Linked DNA regions of Saccharicrinis fermentans DSM 9555 = JCM 21142. The protein of the gene in region 2 interacts with the protein of the main gene of each other region in a pairwise test. Links are inferred from orthologs where the notes say so. Each region holds a gene or a part of one and is shown on either strand. Other genes may lie near its edges.

Evidence for each region. Proteins that work in one complex are often made in the same cells at the same time.
Region 1: the proteins of ligA (region 2) and leuS interact in binary tests that used the Escherichia coli proteins (3 or more experiments, as listed by UniProt). The link is inferred for Saccharicrinis fermentans DSM 9555 = JCM 21142 from one-to-one orthologs.

Annotation. Positions count from the first base shown.
Region 1 is NZ_KI912107.1:559,007-566,811, forward strand. What follows is about bases 2,956-6,252. They hold leuS (leucine--tRNA ligase), read right to left. Parts: upstream 5,943-6,252; coding sequence 3,156-5,942; downstream 2,956-3,155. Outside these bases: CYTFE_RS24670 (M23 family metallopeptidase), read right to left, coding at 1-749; CYTFE_RS0102580 (YitT family protein), read right to left, coding at 896-1,756; CYTFE_RS0102585 (YitT family protein), read right to left, coding at 1,892-2,752; CYTFE_RS0102600 (metal-dependent transcriptional regulator), read left to right, coding at 6,439-7,473; CYTFE_RS0102605 (FeoB small GTPase domain-containing protein), read left to right, coding at 7,479-7,805.
Region 2 is NZ_KI912107.1:670,113-677,513, forward strand. Bases 1,783-4,675 are described here. They hold ligA (NAD-dependent DNA ligase LigA), read right to left. Parts: upstream 4,301-4,675; coding sequence 2,264-4,300; downstream 1,783-2,263. Other genes in these bases: CYTFE_RS0102890 (DUF6913 domain-containing protein), read right to left, coding at 1,783-2,259; CYTFE_RS0102900 (NHL repeat-containing protein), read right to left, coding at 4,429-4,675. Outside these bases: CYTFE_RS0102880 (COG3014 family protein), read right to left, coding at 1-935; penicillin-binding protein activator LpoB, read right to left, coding at 1,049-1,636; more of CYTFE_RS0102890, read right to left, coding at 1,714-1,782; more of CYTFE_RS0102900, read right to left, coding at 4,676-5,520; CYTFE_RS0102905 (TonB-dependent receptor plug domain-containing protein), read right to left, coding at 5,538-7,401. UniProt on the Escherichia coli protein: DNA ligase that catalyzes the formation of phosphodiester linkages between 5'-phosphoryl and 3'-hydroxyl groups in double-stranded DNA using NAD as a coenzyme and as the energy source for the reaction.

The sequences.
Region 1 (7,805 bases), 110 kb from region 2 along the record:
AAATAGTTGGATGTGAGGCTGTCTTCTTGAAAATTAAAAGCATAATAATCGTCGCCCCGGTGATGAAAAAGTGCCGCTTCAATGGAGTTTATACCAACAGAAGTTGAATCTACGTAATTCTCGGTGTACATTACTTTAAAATAGTCACCTCTTTCAATACCAAAAAAATCGACTGTCCATGCATAAATATCGGATAATTCCAGCGCCAATAATGGACTGGTATTATTTTCTGTCATGGCGTTCCACAATGAAGAGTTTATTTGTCCGGACGCTGTTTTTTGTATTCTTTTCACTTCTTTTTTCCCCTTGGAGAAGGTGATTGAATCGTTCAGTTGGTAAACGATATAGTTTATTTTATCTATCTCATATACAAAATAGGCGGCGGTATGTAAACTATCCTTATTAAGAAAAACATGGTATGGATTACCTACTTTTATTTTTTTTACATCGAAGGTGTCTTTGCTTTTGTGTGCCAATAAATCAATTTGTTTGTAGGGTATGTTGTATTTAAGCAGGATGGATGCCAGGAATTCGTTTCTCTTTACCCTATTACGTTCTACGATAAAAGAGTCTACGGGTAAACCAAACTTTAGGTTGATAGGCTCCTTCTCTTTAACGAGGGTAGTTGAATCAACGGATGTTTTTTTGCTTTCGCTCTTTTTGTCGGATGAGCAACTTACCACTGTGGAGATGATAATGAGTAACAATAGATATTGAAATGGTGTTTTTTTGAGAGTTATATGCATCATGCTTTTAAAAATTGTATTGTGTTTTGCAGTTTGATATCGCAAGTTATCACATCAAACGAATAAATCAAGAGAGAAATTGTCGATTTCTGGCAAAAAGTTTTAAAAAAGATGAATATGAACGATCTTTCCATTGTACAGTAATTTTATCATCCTTTAATTCTGTCAAAACCTTTACCAAAAACATTAGAGACATTTCCCATTGTTACAAAGGCCTCCGGATCGACATCCTTTATGATTTTTAGTAGGATAGAGGATGTGCGTTTTTTTGAGATGACCAATAATATTTTTCGGTGCTCCCGGGTATAGCCACCAATACTGTCAATCATCGTTACGCCTTTATTACCTACTGTGATTATTTGATCCATCATTGTTTCGTATTTGTCTGTGATGATAAATATTTGTACGGTTTGTTTGTTGCCGGATATTATCATGTCAATACAGTAGCTATAAATGGCCATTGATATTAAGCCGTACATAATTTTTTCAATGTCCTGAAAAACGATATAACTAGTGGAAATAATGACAATGTCGAAAGTGAGTAGGAGACGTCCTAAGCTGTAATTTTTATATTTATTTATGATCATGGCAATGATTTCGGTGCCACCCGTACTGCCTCCGTTGATAAATAAAATAGCGGTGCCCCCACCTCCTAATACAGCACCAATTAATGTAGCCATAAAAATATCGCTGACTACAGGTTCAGTAAAGTGCTTGGTGAGTATGGATAACATGGTTGAAAATAAGACGATGCAGTAAACCGTTTTTATACCGTAGGACAGACCTAATATTTTTACGGCGAGCAATATCAATAAGGCATTGATAATTAGTGAAGTGATGCCGATATCCCATCCCCATAGAAAATAGAAGGTGCTGGATAATCCGGTGATTCCGCCACCAACAATGTCTGAAGGAATAAGAAATCCTGCCCATCCAAGGCTTGAAACGCACACTGCAAAGGTGAGTATTACATATATCTTTAGCTCATTAAATACTTTTGTTGATTCCATAAACATAGAAATTTATCAGACATTAATTATTTTTCAAAAGCGACTACCTAATGATTGTTTTATGATTTATTTTGTGTTTACCCATTTGCTTAACATGTTTATTTGTACTTGCCATTGAATACTTGGAATAATCAACTATACCTTAAGTTGGTCGAATCCTCTACCGTAAACACCCGAAACGGTTCCCATGGTTACAAAGGCATCAGGATCAATGTCTTTGATGATGCGAAAAAGGATGGTAGAGGTTCGTTTCTTGGAGATTACCATTAATACCTTTTTTTCATCTCCAGTGTAGGCACCTATGCCATCAAGTATGGTACAACCTTTTTCCGTTTTAGCAATTATACTATCAGCTATTCTTTTATATTTTTCGCTAATAATGAATAACTGAACGGTTTGTTTATTGCCTGTAATAACCAGATCTACTGCATAGCCAAAAATGGCCATGGTGATAAAGCCATACATGACAATTTCTATGTTTTGAAAAACAAAGTATCCAGTAAATATGATAAATACATCGCAAAGTAATAATAACCTTCCTAAACTTATGTTTTTATATTTATTGATGATCATGGCAATAATATCTGTACCTCCGGTACTACCTCCATTGATAAAGATTAAGCCTCCTCCTGTTCCTGCTAGAGAAGAGCCAATAAGCGTAGACATAAAAGTATCTTCAGTAAGCGGTGTTTTAAAATAGCGCGTTAAAACGGAAAGCAAGATGCCAAATAGTATGATGCAATAAATACTTTTGATACCAAATGAAAAACCTAGCATTTTGATGGCTAAGATAATGAGTATTGCGTTGATGGAGATAGAAACCAATCCCACATCCCATCCCCATAAAAAATGAAAAGTACTGGCTAAACCAGTTATTCCTCCTCCTACAATTCCGGCGGGAATGATAAAGGCGGACCACCCTATAGATGCAATGCAGAGGGAAAGAGTCAACATTAAGTATGACTTAACTTCCCGATAAATTTTTTGCTTTTCCATTGCTGATGCTTAAAATATAAACCGTTTTTTTGTTTGTAAAAAATGATCATTGAAATTTCGGCAAAGTAAACGAAAGCTAGCTATATGAAAATGATACTAATGTCATGTTTTGTGTCTTATTTTATATGATTTTTCTCATGGGTCTTATGCGTTGGAAAAGTTAAAGGTATTTAGTCTCTTTGTTTAACCTGGATTTGTACATAAAGGGATCATTGATTTTGGCGAGTTTTATATGGCTTTTAAAAATTTAATTATATGGAGTGAGCTAGCAAGCGACTTGATTGGTAGTAGTTTTAATTTATAATAGATTTTCTAATGTATTTTGCGGGTTTAATAGCAGGTTAATTGATAAAAAAAGGCCGACATTGTTTGCCGGCCTTCTCTGAATATTTAGTGTTTATTTTTATCCGATCACTACATTGATGATTTTATTGGGAACAATGATGATTTTTCTTATTGTTTTTCCTTCCAGCCATTTTTGTGCACTTTCGTGACTTTTAACAGCTTCTTCAATCTCTTTGTTGGAGGCATCCACTGGCATATTCATCTTAAATCGCATTTTTCCGTTAAATGAAACGGGGTAATTAAAAGAGGATTCTGCTAGGTGAGATGCATTGAATAAAGGCCATGGAGCATCACATACAGATGTTGTATGGCCTAATTTTTCCCATAGTTCTTCACATAGGTGAGGCGCAAATGGCGCAAGTAATATGGTCAGAGGTTCAAGAATTTGGCGTTTATTACATTGGAGTGCCCCAAGTTCATTCACGCATATCATAAATGCACTTACACAGGTGTTAAAGGAGAACTTCTCAATATCGTCACTGATTTTTTTAATGGTCTTGTGAAGCACCTTTAGTTCCTCCTTAGTGGCTTCTTCATTGGATACTTCTAGCTTGTTATCCTTGTTAAAAAATAAGCGCCAGGTTTTTCGTAAGAATTTGTGGACTCCATCAATACCGTTGGTATCCCATGGTTTACTTTGTTCCAGTGGTCCTAGGAACATTTCGTATAAGCGCAATGTGTCAGCCCCATAGTCTTCAATGATGTCGTCTGGATTAACAACATTGAACATTGATTTAGACATTTTTTCTACGGCCCAGCCACAAATATATTTTCCATCCTCTAAAATAAATTCAGCATCTTTGTATTCAGGGTTCCATCCCTTAAATTTCTCAATGTCTAAGATGTCATTGCTCACTATGTTCACATCCACATGAATAGCTGTTGTTTTGTATTCGTTTTTTAGGTGGAGAGATACGAACTTATTGGTGCCATTGATTCGGTAAACGAAGTTAGAGCGCCCCTGTATCATTCCTTGGTTAATCAATTTTTTGTAGGGTTCGTCTTTTACAACATAGCCCATGTCGAATAAAAACTTATTCCAAAAACGTGAATAAATCAGGTGTCCGGTGGCATGTTCTGTACCTCCGATATATAAATCAACATCTTGCCAATATTCGTTAGCCTCTTTACCGACCAAAGCCTGCTTGTTTTTTGGATCCATGTAACGTAAGTAATAAGCAGATGATCCTGCAAAGCCGGGCATGGTATTTAGCTCCAAGGGGTAGGCATCTTTATATACCCAGTTTTTGGCACGCCCCAATGGCGGCTCTCCTTTTTCTGTGGGCAAGAATTTGTCTATTTCGGGAAGCTTCAATGGTAGATCAGCCTCGTCAACCGTTTGTGGCATATCATCTTTGTAATAGACAGGGAATGGCTCTCCCCAATAACGTTGACGACTAAAAATAGCATCGCGTAAGCGGTAATTTATTTTAACGTCGCCCACATTCATTTTACGAATGTAGTCTTTTGTTTTTGCAATGGCTTCGGGCACCTTTAAGCCATTCAAGAATCCTGAATTTATCATGATGCCGGCCTTGGAGTCTTTAGAGTCATCCCATGTAGCTGGGTCGGAGGCTTCTTCTCCTTCAGGGATTACCACTTGTATAATGGGTAAATTAAAGTGTTTGGCAAAAGCAAAGTCACGAGAGTCGTGGGCAGGAACGGCCATGATGGCACCTGTACCATAACCGGCCAGTACGTAATCGCCAATCCAAATGGGAATTTCTTCGCCCGATAAAGGGTTGATGGCATAAGAGCCAGAGAATACTCCGGTTACCTTTTTTACCTCGGCAAGACGTTCGCGCTCTGTTCTTTTTTTTGTTTCTGCAATGTAATGATCAACTGCGTCTCTCTGGTCCTTTGTGGTCAATTGATCTACCAATTCACTTTCGGGAGCTAAAACCATAAATGTAACCCCAAAGACGGTATCGGCACGGGTAGTAAAGATATCCATCTCTATTGAGGAATCCTTAACCTTGAATTTCATCTCTGCACCTTCGCTTTTGCCAATCCAGTTACGTTGAATCTCCTTTAATGAATCTGTCCAGTCTACTTTGTTCAAACCATCCAATAGTCTTTCTGAATAGGCAGATACGCGCAATAGCCATTGGCGCATTACTTTTTGTTCTACCGGGTGTCCGCCTCGTACAGATATTCCTTCTTTCACTTCGTCGTTGGCTAAAACGGTTCCCAAGGCAGGACACCAATTGACCATGGTGTCGGCCAGGTAAGCCAAACGATAATTCATTAATATCTGTTGTTGTTCTTTGTCAGATTTAGCTGTCCACTCATCAGCGGTAAACTCAAGGTTCTCTGTTTGGGCTACGTGCAAGCCTGATGTTCCATTTGTGTTAAAAGCTTTTATTAACTCCGAAATAGGAAGTGCTTTTTGGCTTTTGTTACAATAATAGCTGTTAAACATTTTGATAAATGCCCATTGAGTCCAGTGGTAATATTCAGGATCACAGGTTTTTATTTCTCGATCCCAATCATAACAAAATCCAATTTTGTCTAACTGTTCTCTATATCTGTTCAGGTTTTTTTCGGTTGTAATTGCCGGATGTTGACCTGTTTGGATGGCGTATTGTTCTGCAGGCAGCCCATAGGCATCGTATCCCATAGGATGTAATACGTTAAAGCCATTTAGCCTTTTAAAACGGCTGTATATGTCAGAAGCAATATAGCCGAGTGGGTGACCAACGTGTAAACCTGCTCCCGAAGGATAGGGAAACATATCCAAAACATAGTATTTCGGACGGTTTTTATCAATCTCCACTTTGTAAGTCTTGTCACTTATCCATTGTTTCTGCCATTTTGTTTCAATGGCTTTAAAATTGTAATCCATGTTGTTACGAGTGTTTTGTTCTTTTTAAGCACCTAAAAATAATACGCTTTAGGCGTGAATGTGCGAAATTATAAAATCTTTTTATAAATTTGCCCCACTTTTAATAGGAGCTAGCTATATTATAAAATATTTAGCTTTTATTTTTATTAGGCCCCTTAGTTCAATGGATAGAATACTGGATTCCGGTTCCAGCGATATGAGTTCGAATCTCGTAGGGGTCACTAAAAAAAACCTTCTGACTCACAGAAGGTTTTTTTTTGGTGTACCAGCATTGTGAAAGTATGCCTTTTGTTAGAATTTGTATTTCTTTGGATCAATGGTTTAATCAAATCAAAATTGCCAATGTTTCATTACTTTAGGTTTTATACATGATTGTTCTTTACACTTGTGAATCAGTTGATGGATTATCAGAAAGATGGTTGTGATGGATGCTAATATGTGCAAAATAGCGCTATCTTTGTTTGGTAAAAATTATTAACGAGAAACCTAAAACGGGATGTTTATTATTTTACAAATAAAACCAGAAATATCACTGGCCATAGGATTGCTTGTTACTTTCGTGTTTTTTTGGTTCATATGGCCTAATAGTGGAGGTCTTGCTTTAATTACAAAATTCCTTAGAAATAATAAAAGAGTCCTGCTGGAAGATGCATTGAAGTTTATTTTTGATTGTGAGTACAATAAAATGATTTGCAATATCAATAGCCTTTCTGGAAACTTAAATATCACACTAGAGAAATCAAGTAGTATTCTGAATCAGTTGACGGAGTTAGAATTGGTTACCATCAATCATCAGTCTGTTTCATTAACCGATGAAGGGCGTTCCTATGCATTACGTATTGTGCGGATACACCGGATATGGGAACGCTATCTAGCAGATCAAACGAGTATAGAGCCGGCGGACTGGCACAATGAAGCCGATCGTATAGAGCATTTGGTTACAGAGGAAGAAACAGAGTTATTAGCTGCTCAAATGGGTAATCCTGTATTTGATCCGCATGGTGACCCTATTCCAACTACCGAAGGGATTCTACCCAAAGCGAAAGGTGTTCTTTTGAGTGCTTTGCAAGAAGGAGAGATGGGGCGCATTATCCATTTGGAAGATGAACCTAAAAGTATTTACGAGCAGTTGGTTGTACTTGGCTTATATCCTGGTATGCAGATTTATGTGATTGATGTCACGGAAAAGAAAATTACTTTTGTTGCCAATGGTGAAGAGTGTATGTTGACACCTTTATTTGCGGGATATATTACCATCGAAAAAACTTCTGATGAATCAGTACGCGCTCACAAATATGAATTACTGTCGTCGCTTCGTATAGGAGAAGAAGCTGAAGTATTAGGTATCTCTCAAAATTGTCGTGGTCTGCAACGAAGGCGGCTGATGGATCTAGGTATGGTTCCCGGAAGTCAGATATCTGCAGTGATGAAAAGTGCTTCAGGTGATCCTATGGGTTATCGGGTTATGGGAACAACCATAGGTATCCGAAAACAGCATGCCGATTATGTATTTGTTAAACGAAATGAATAAAAAACATGCATACTAAAGATAATTGCGCAACTTGTCCTGCACATAATAAGGCTAACCTTGTAAAATTAGGCATTAACCTTGAGAATGTGGATTTTGTCATCACCATGGCGGGAAATCCCAATACAGGTAAGAGTACTGTCTTTAATAATCTAACCGGATTACGCCAGCATACGGGTAATTGGCCCGGTAAAACAGTTTCTAGAGCGGAGGGTGGTTTTATTTTTAATGATAAGCGTTATAAGGTCGTAGATTTACCTGGAACTTATTCCTTATTGTCTACCAGCACCGATGAAGAAGTTGCCCGCGATTTTATCTTGTTTGGTCAGCCTGAT
Region 2 (7,401 bases):
TTAAAAGCACCTTGCTCATTTACTCTTCGGTTACCTACGTATACCGGGAAGTTAAAGCCATAATCCTCATTGACAAAAGTAACCCATCCATTTCGGTAGCCTGCATTTGTAAAATTGATACTCCACTCTGATTTAACTGGGCCAAAACCATTCATCCATAAAAAAACAAGCGATCCATCTTCGTTGTCGGAAGGTTTGTATTCTAGTGCGAATAGGTCTTTATAGTAATTATATTCTTGCATAAAACCTATTTGGTATGCAACACGTAGGAGGTCTTTTTTTAATTGAAGGGGGGCAGCAATACTAAATAACTTCTTATAGTCATTTTCATAGGCTTCGTAAGCATTACGGTAGGCTATGAATGCATTGTTCTTATCTCCTGAGGCATCATAAATCATCCCCATTAAATTATGGGCAAAAGCGTCATTGGTGTATTTGTTCTTATTGTTTTTGTATTTGTCGTTTAGCTGTTGTAACTGAATGTTGACTCTTCTACACTCTACCAGTGCTTCTTCATAATTTTTAAGCATAAGGTAATTGAGCGATTTGTAATAATGAACCATTACGATTTCAAAATCTTCTGGTTTGTAGGGGCGTACCATGGGGTTGGAGATCATTGCTAAAGCTTCTGAACCCAGACTTTTTTTGTAGTCCTCGTTGTATAAGTCTGCTTTTTCAAAGTAGGTATTACTAAGTTGGTAGTTGCCCAACATAAAATTGACCACCCCTTTGTTCATATAGTGGAGTACCTTATTAACTCCAGATTCTCCTTTCTTATCTTTTTTTAAGAGTTTGTCGGCAGAATGAAAATCTCCATTTGTAATATAACTTTGAAGTTGATAGTTTTTTTGGTAGTAGGTGGCACATCCCATAAAAGTGAGGGATATACATGTAGTGACAATTAAAAGTACGAGTTTGTTTTTTTTAATTGACATATGAGTTAATTGGAAGGAGGTGAGAAATAAATATTTATGCGTCACTGATTTGACTGCTTTAAAGGCCTATTCCATTCGTAGTGTTTAGTAGGAATGGAATAGGCTTTTGTAATTTATTTGTTGATGTATTTTTTTATCTTTTTGTCACCAATCCAAACTATTTCGTTGGTTTCAAGGTTTGATAACTCCAGGTTAGTCTGGTAATAGTTCACCCGTTCTTTTTTATAGGTATCTACAATTGAGTTGATGTCTCCGTTGAGCATGAAATCAGCTCCTAATTCTTTGCCCCATTGCTTGGCAGTTTCCAGTGAAGCAAACTCCTGTTGGGCAGCACGTTCTTTTCGAAGCTCTTCTCGTTTGTCGGCGGCCTGTACCAAACGTACTTTACCACTATTAATAAAGGTGCGTTCTATATCCTTAATGAAGGTGTTGGCATTAATGTGTTCGTGTGATTTATTGTATACTAATCCAACGATTACCACTGGTTTTTTGCCGTTGTTGTTTTGCATATAATTGGTGATCCAAGCGCCGGAAAGTACTTGTTCTACCATGGCTTCTGCCACCATCTTTGAATCCGTGTCGTTCCATCTCCCACTTAAATCAATGGCTTCATCAGGAGATACTCGCTCTACTTTGTGACTGGCGCAGGCCGAAAAAAGTAATGCTATAAAAAGGGCGGACGTTAGTAATTTAGTTTTCATATTTACCGTATTTTGGTTGGATAAATGTTTATATTTATTTTGTAATTGTAGTGGTCAAAAATCAATTATCATGCCAACTAATTATTCAAAATATTCAGATAATGTTTCACATTTTCAATTAAGTATTCCGTATCTCCTTTGTGCTTGCTCACATCTATCATCAGATCGTGCAGGCTTTCTTCAATATGGGCACAACCTACCTTAAACTTTGCGTTTGACATCTTGATTATGTATTCGATGGCAAATTCTTCTTCTTGGTACAAATTAATAATAATATCCAGTGGGGCTTGAATGAAATGTTCAATCATTTCATTTTTAGGCTTGTAATACCAGTTAAAGTCCTGTGCGTAAATATAGTGGTGGTGATTGTCTCCAATAAGTGTGTTTTCTTCTTTTTTCACATGGGCATAGCCTAACACTTCAATATTCATTTCTAATTCCTTGAAATAGGATTCGAGTTTTGTGACGGATTGTCGATTGTTTGCAATGCTGGTATCGTAAACAATACCAATGTTCTTGGCTTGTTTTAAGTTGCAAATGACCGGCGTTCTTTTTTTCTTTTTTAGTTTTTGCTTCAATATAAAAGCACCCAATCGAATTCTTATGTTTGTTAAGTAGTTCACAGAATTAATTTTCTAGAAGATCAATAAAATCAGATTCGCTAATAATTTTTACACCTAGTTTTTGGGCTTTGGCTAATTTAGCTGGTCCTGTTTTTTCACCTGCCACAAGATACGATGTTTTTGCCGAAACTCCACTAAGGTTTTTTCCACCGTGTTGTTCAATCTTATTTTTTAGTTCATCTCGCGAGAACTGCGTAAAGGTTCCACTTACCACAAAGGATAGTCCTGTGAATTTGCCCAGGTTTTCATTTTGTGCTTCACCTTGTAGTTGAAGACCTGCGTCTTTTAATCGTGTAATCATAGCCCTGTTTTCGCTATTGGCAAAATAGGTAATGACACTTTGGGCTACCTTAGGTCCTATGTCATCCACTTCTGTTAGTTCTTCCAAGGTAGCGTTAGCTAATCGATCGATAGTATGAAACTTTTTAGTGAGTGTTTTGGCAACTGTTGCCCCAACATGTTTGATGCCTAGTCCGAATAAAACATTGGGAAAAGGAACTTCTTTGGATTTGGCAATTCCATTTAGTAGGTTTTGGGTCGACTTTTCCTGAAAGCTGAATGTTTTTTTCTGAGGGTCATCGCTTGAAATTCTGCTGAGTCCATTTAGCTGATCGTAACTTAATTGGTAAATATCACTGACTTCTCTTACCAAACCTTTTTCAAAAAGAAGATCAACTACCTGTTCGCCAAATGAATCTATGTTCAATGCCTTTCGGCTAACAAAATGTTCAATTTTGCCTTTGAGTTGAGGGGGGCAGGTCTTGTCGTTGGGACAAAAATGGGCTGCCTCACCCTCGGGTCTGATGAGCATTGTGCCACACTCAGGACATTTTGTTATAAAATGGATCTTTGACGATAAAGGGGGGCGGGCACTTTCATCTACGCCTGTTATCTTGGGTATTATCTCTCCTCCCTTTTCCACGTATACCATATCTGACTCATGCAGATCTAGCTGTTGAATGATGTCGGCATTGTGCAAGGAGGCTCTTTTTACGGTTGTGCCAGCAAGTTGTACTGGCTCCAGATTGGCCACGGGCGTTATTTTTCCTGAACGGCCTACCTGGTAATCAACAGATAGTAGCTGGGTACAAGCTTCCTCAGCCTGGAACTTATAAGATATGGCCCAGCGTGGCGACTTGGCGGTGTAGCCCAATTCATTTTGTAAGTTGATGTCATTCACCTTGATGACGATGCCATCTATTTCAAAGGGTAATTGATGTCGTTCCTTATTCCAATGGGCAATAAATTCGTTGATCTCTTCCAGAGAATGACATATCTTATAGTGTTCGGGTATTTTAAAACCCCATGTACGCGCTTTTTCCAGGTTATGAGAATGTATTGTCGTGGGAAGCTGTTCTCCGATCATGTAATATAGATAGCAGTCGAGACCACGTCTGGCCACATCGGAGCTTTTTTTCATTTTAAGAGAGCCTGCTGCGGCGTTACGGGCATTGGCAAAGGGTGCTTCTCCTTCAATATCACGGAGCTCATTTATCTTCTGAAACTCGGCATTGGGAATAAATATCTCTCCTCTGATCTCAAAATGAGCTGGATAGTCACCTTTTAATTGCAGAGGAATGCTTTTTATGGTTTTTACATTGGCTGTAACGTCGTCGCCCTTTTCTCCATCGCCCCTTGTTACAGCATGTGTTAGTTGGCCATTTTCGTAAGTGAGACCAATGGCCGTTCCGTCATATTTTAGTTCGCAAACGTATTCTATATTTCCTCCAATAGCCTTGCTAACTCTTTGGTGAAAATCAGCTATCTCTCCTTCGTTGTAAGTATTACCCAAGGATAGCATAGGGTATTTATGGGTGATTTGTTGAAAGTCATTGGATATGTCGCTACCTACTCTTAGTGAAGGACTGTTGGTATCCATGTATTCGGGGTGCTCCTTCTCCAGCTTTATCAATGTATGCATCATCTGATCATAGGCATAATCAGAGATGCTAGGTTGGTTAAGAACGTAATATTGATGGTTGTGTTGGTTGAGTTGTTCTCGTAAACTTTGTATCTCTTGTTGAATGTTTTCGTTCATCATCTATCATTTTCGAATCGGTATTTTGTAAAAATACAATTTTTAAAGAATGAAAGAACATACTAAAATAAAAAAGCACGCTTTCTCAACTTTTTGAAAAAGCGTGCTTCGCAGTTATCGGCAGATAATCTTTATTGAATAAATAAAGCCCATGCGGGCGCTATTCCGGTAGTTAGTGTTTTTATGAGTGTTTTATCCTTGTTATACATTTGTAATTTTCCTGAGGTAGAGGTGCTTTCTGATATCATGCAGAAAACATCATCGGTTTCGGGGTTGACGGCTACTCCATTTAATCCATTTACATTGGAAACGAAGGGTTCTGCTTCGTATGTCTGGCTAGCAACATCAAAAGTTTGTAGTCCACCTACTTGTATCCACTCATCATTGGTATCCTGAATCCATGAGGAAGCAATAATATATATTTTTGAAAAATCGCTATTGGCTGCCATAATGGAGCTATAGCCGGTGGATATACCACTTAAGGTATACGTTGTTTCCAGTTCATCTGTTTGTGTGTTGATATACCCCATGCCTGTTTCTGTGGATGGATGTGTGAAGGTACTAATCATACTTACATATAAATTATTGCTATTATCTTTTAGAAAGTACGATGTGGCGGCAGGTAAATCGATATATGAGAAGGTTTCGGTGTTTAAATCCATTATGGCTACTTTTTGCTCATAATTTAAGGCACAGTACAATTTGCCGTTGGCAATTTCAAGTCCTTCCGGACCGCCGGCTAAAGCAATCTTTTTCTCCACAATCTTTTCCTTTAAATTATATTTAGCAATATAGGAAAGGCTTGTGTCTTCCCAGATGTCTCCTCCCCAGCATGAAATATACAGGTAGTCTCCATTGCCAACACAGTACCTGGGTTTCACAATGTCTGTGCTCACTCCATTTTCTGTTTGTTCAAGAAAAACATTGTCGAAATAATATACTTCGTCCTTGTTGTTACCCATCACATAAATATTACCATCGTAGTTGTATACATACTGTGGGTTACCCGTCATGGCTACGCCATTGATCGATTCATAGACGTAATTGTTGATGGTTGAATCTGCTAGGTTAAAGGAAGATAAAGAGCCTTTAGTGCCTCCGTAATTTCCATAATTTACAATGTAAAAACTGGATGTCTCCGTGTTTTTATTGGTTTCATTGTCTTCTTCACACGAAGAAAATAGAAATGGAATAATAGCAATTAATAAAAATAGCTTTTTCATGTGTAAAATATTTGTTTCTAATTATTAAAGTAATATTTGATGCCCAGAGTGTAGTGGATCATGGGCATGGCGTATCTATATTCGTTTTGGTATTTTTCACTGAGCACATTGTTTATGTTTAAAAACATTCTAAGCTTGTGTTCTTTTAACTTTAAGTATTTGTAAATAGAAATGTTTAAAAGAAAATAGTCGTTCAATGTTTTGTTTTCCGCTTGGTTGTAATATCTTTCTCCGGTATAAGATCCGTTTATGTTGATTCCCTGTTCTTTATAGTTGATGCTGACGGATCCATTGGCCATGTGTTTGGGTGTATATTCTAACTGACGTCCTAATTGATCATTCTCAATTTCCGAAGCTGCTCGTATCGCCTTGTTGTAGGTGTAGTTTGTACTTAATTGGATGTTCGTTTTGTTGAGTTTTATGGTGGCATCGGAATGGAATTCTAGTCCTTTGCTTTTTACGCGAAGTATATTGGCCGCAATCCAACCTTCGGTCTTTGGAATCCACATAAGCCAATTATCCACATCCATATAAAAGTAATGTATGTTGGATTTAAGGGTAAAGTGCTCCAAGCTAACGGTGTATTTTAAGCCTCCTTCAATAGCGAGTCCTTCTTCTGACTTTAAATTTTCATTGGCCTTATAGTTAGGTTGATCCCAAAAACGATCATTGAGGGTGGGTATTCGATAGCTCTTTTGGATGTTAGCACTTAGTTTTAGAACGGAGTTTTTTTGAACCCAAAGGTTGTGTTCTAATCCTAAGGAAGGTGTAAAGGGTGCCGAGAATGAAGTCACAAACTGTTGACGTAAATTGATGGATACATTGGTGTTGGTGCCGTATCTCATAAGTAAGGAAGCGAAAATATCAAGTCGATCTTCCGTGGGATTGTTTTTATAGGCGTAAACATCAGGAACGATATGTTTGTATTTTGCTCCTATTGTGTAATTGAAATTTTTCCATTGGTGTTGGATGCTTGTTTCTGAAATAAATCTTTGGGTAGAAATAGATTCTTCTTGAAGACCGTTTGAAATAGCGTCGTCATAGACATAACCTGCTCCTAATTGGAATTTTATTTTGCGTTTTTGTAGCTTGTAATTTGTCCACATTCTGAAGTGAGTATCTTCATAGGTCTGTTGTATTAATGTATCGCTGGAGTTTGCTTCTATGGTAGGTTGAACTTCGTGCCAGCTATTGGTATACCAAAACATGGATGTGAAAGATTCTTTATCTGAAATTTTAAAATTTAGCTCTTGCATTACATCCATGTTATCTATGGAAGCATATTTTTGTTTCTCCGTTTTAAATTGACCTGTACTAAAGTCTTTAATGGCTGTATTTTTAAATTTAAAGTCGTTTTTCTTTTCTAAAGATAAAATACGGGTGACCGATTCAAATTTACCATTCCCTAAAAATATTTTTCCACCCCATGTGTAGGCGCCAAAAGATCCAGTGGATGCCAATAACTCAACCTTCTGTCCTTGTGTCCAGTTGAGTGCAGAACTTAAGCGAATACTGCCACCTATGGATCCGGATCCAAGAGATGCGGATGAGCTGCCATATAAAACATTCACCTTGTCAAACAGAAAAGTTGGGATATTGCTAGGATTAGAACTGCCTAAGGTGAGTGAGTTAATGGTTAAGCCCCCGACCATTACAGAGGTGTGGTCGCTGGACGTACCTCTGAAGTGGAAGCTGGATAAGCCGCCTGCGTTAGATTTTATGTATATGGGCGTATTCGTTGATAATAAATCGCTGAGATTTTGGGAGGCCATTTGTTCCATTTGCTCAGGGGAGATGAGCTGGGTTTTACTGCCTACTAAATATTTCTGCGTGATGGGTGACAGAACATCTACTTCTTGGATATAAAAAGTATCTGCTAAC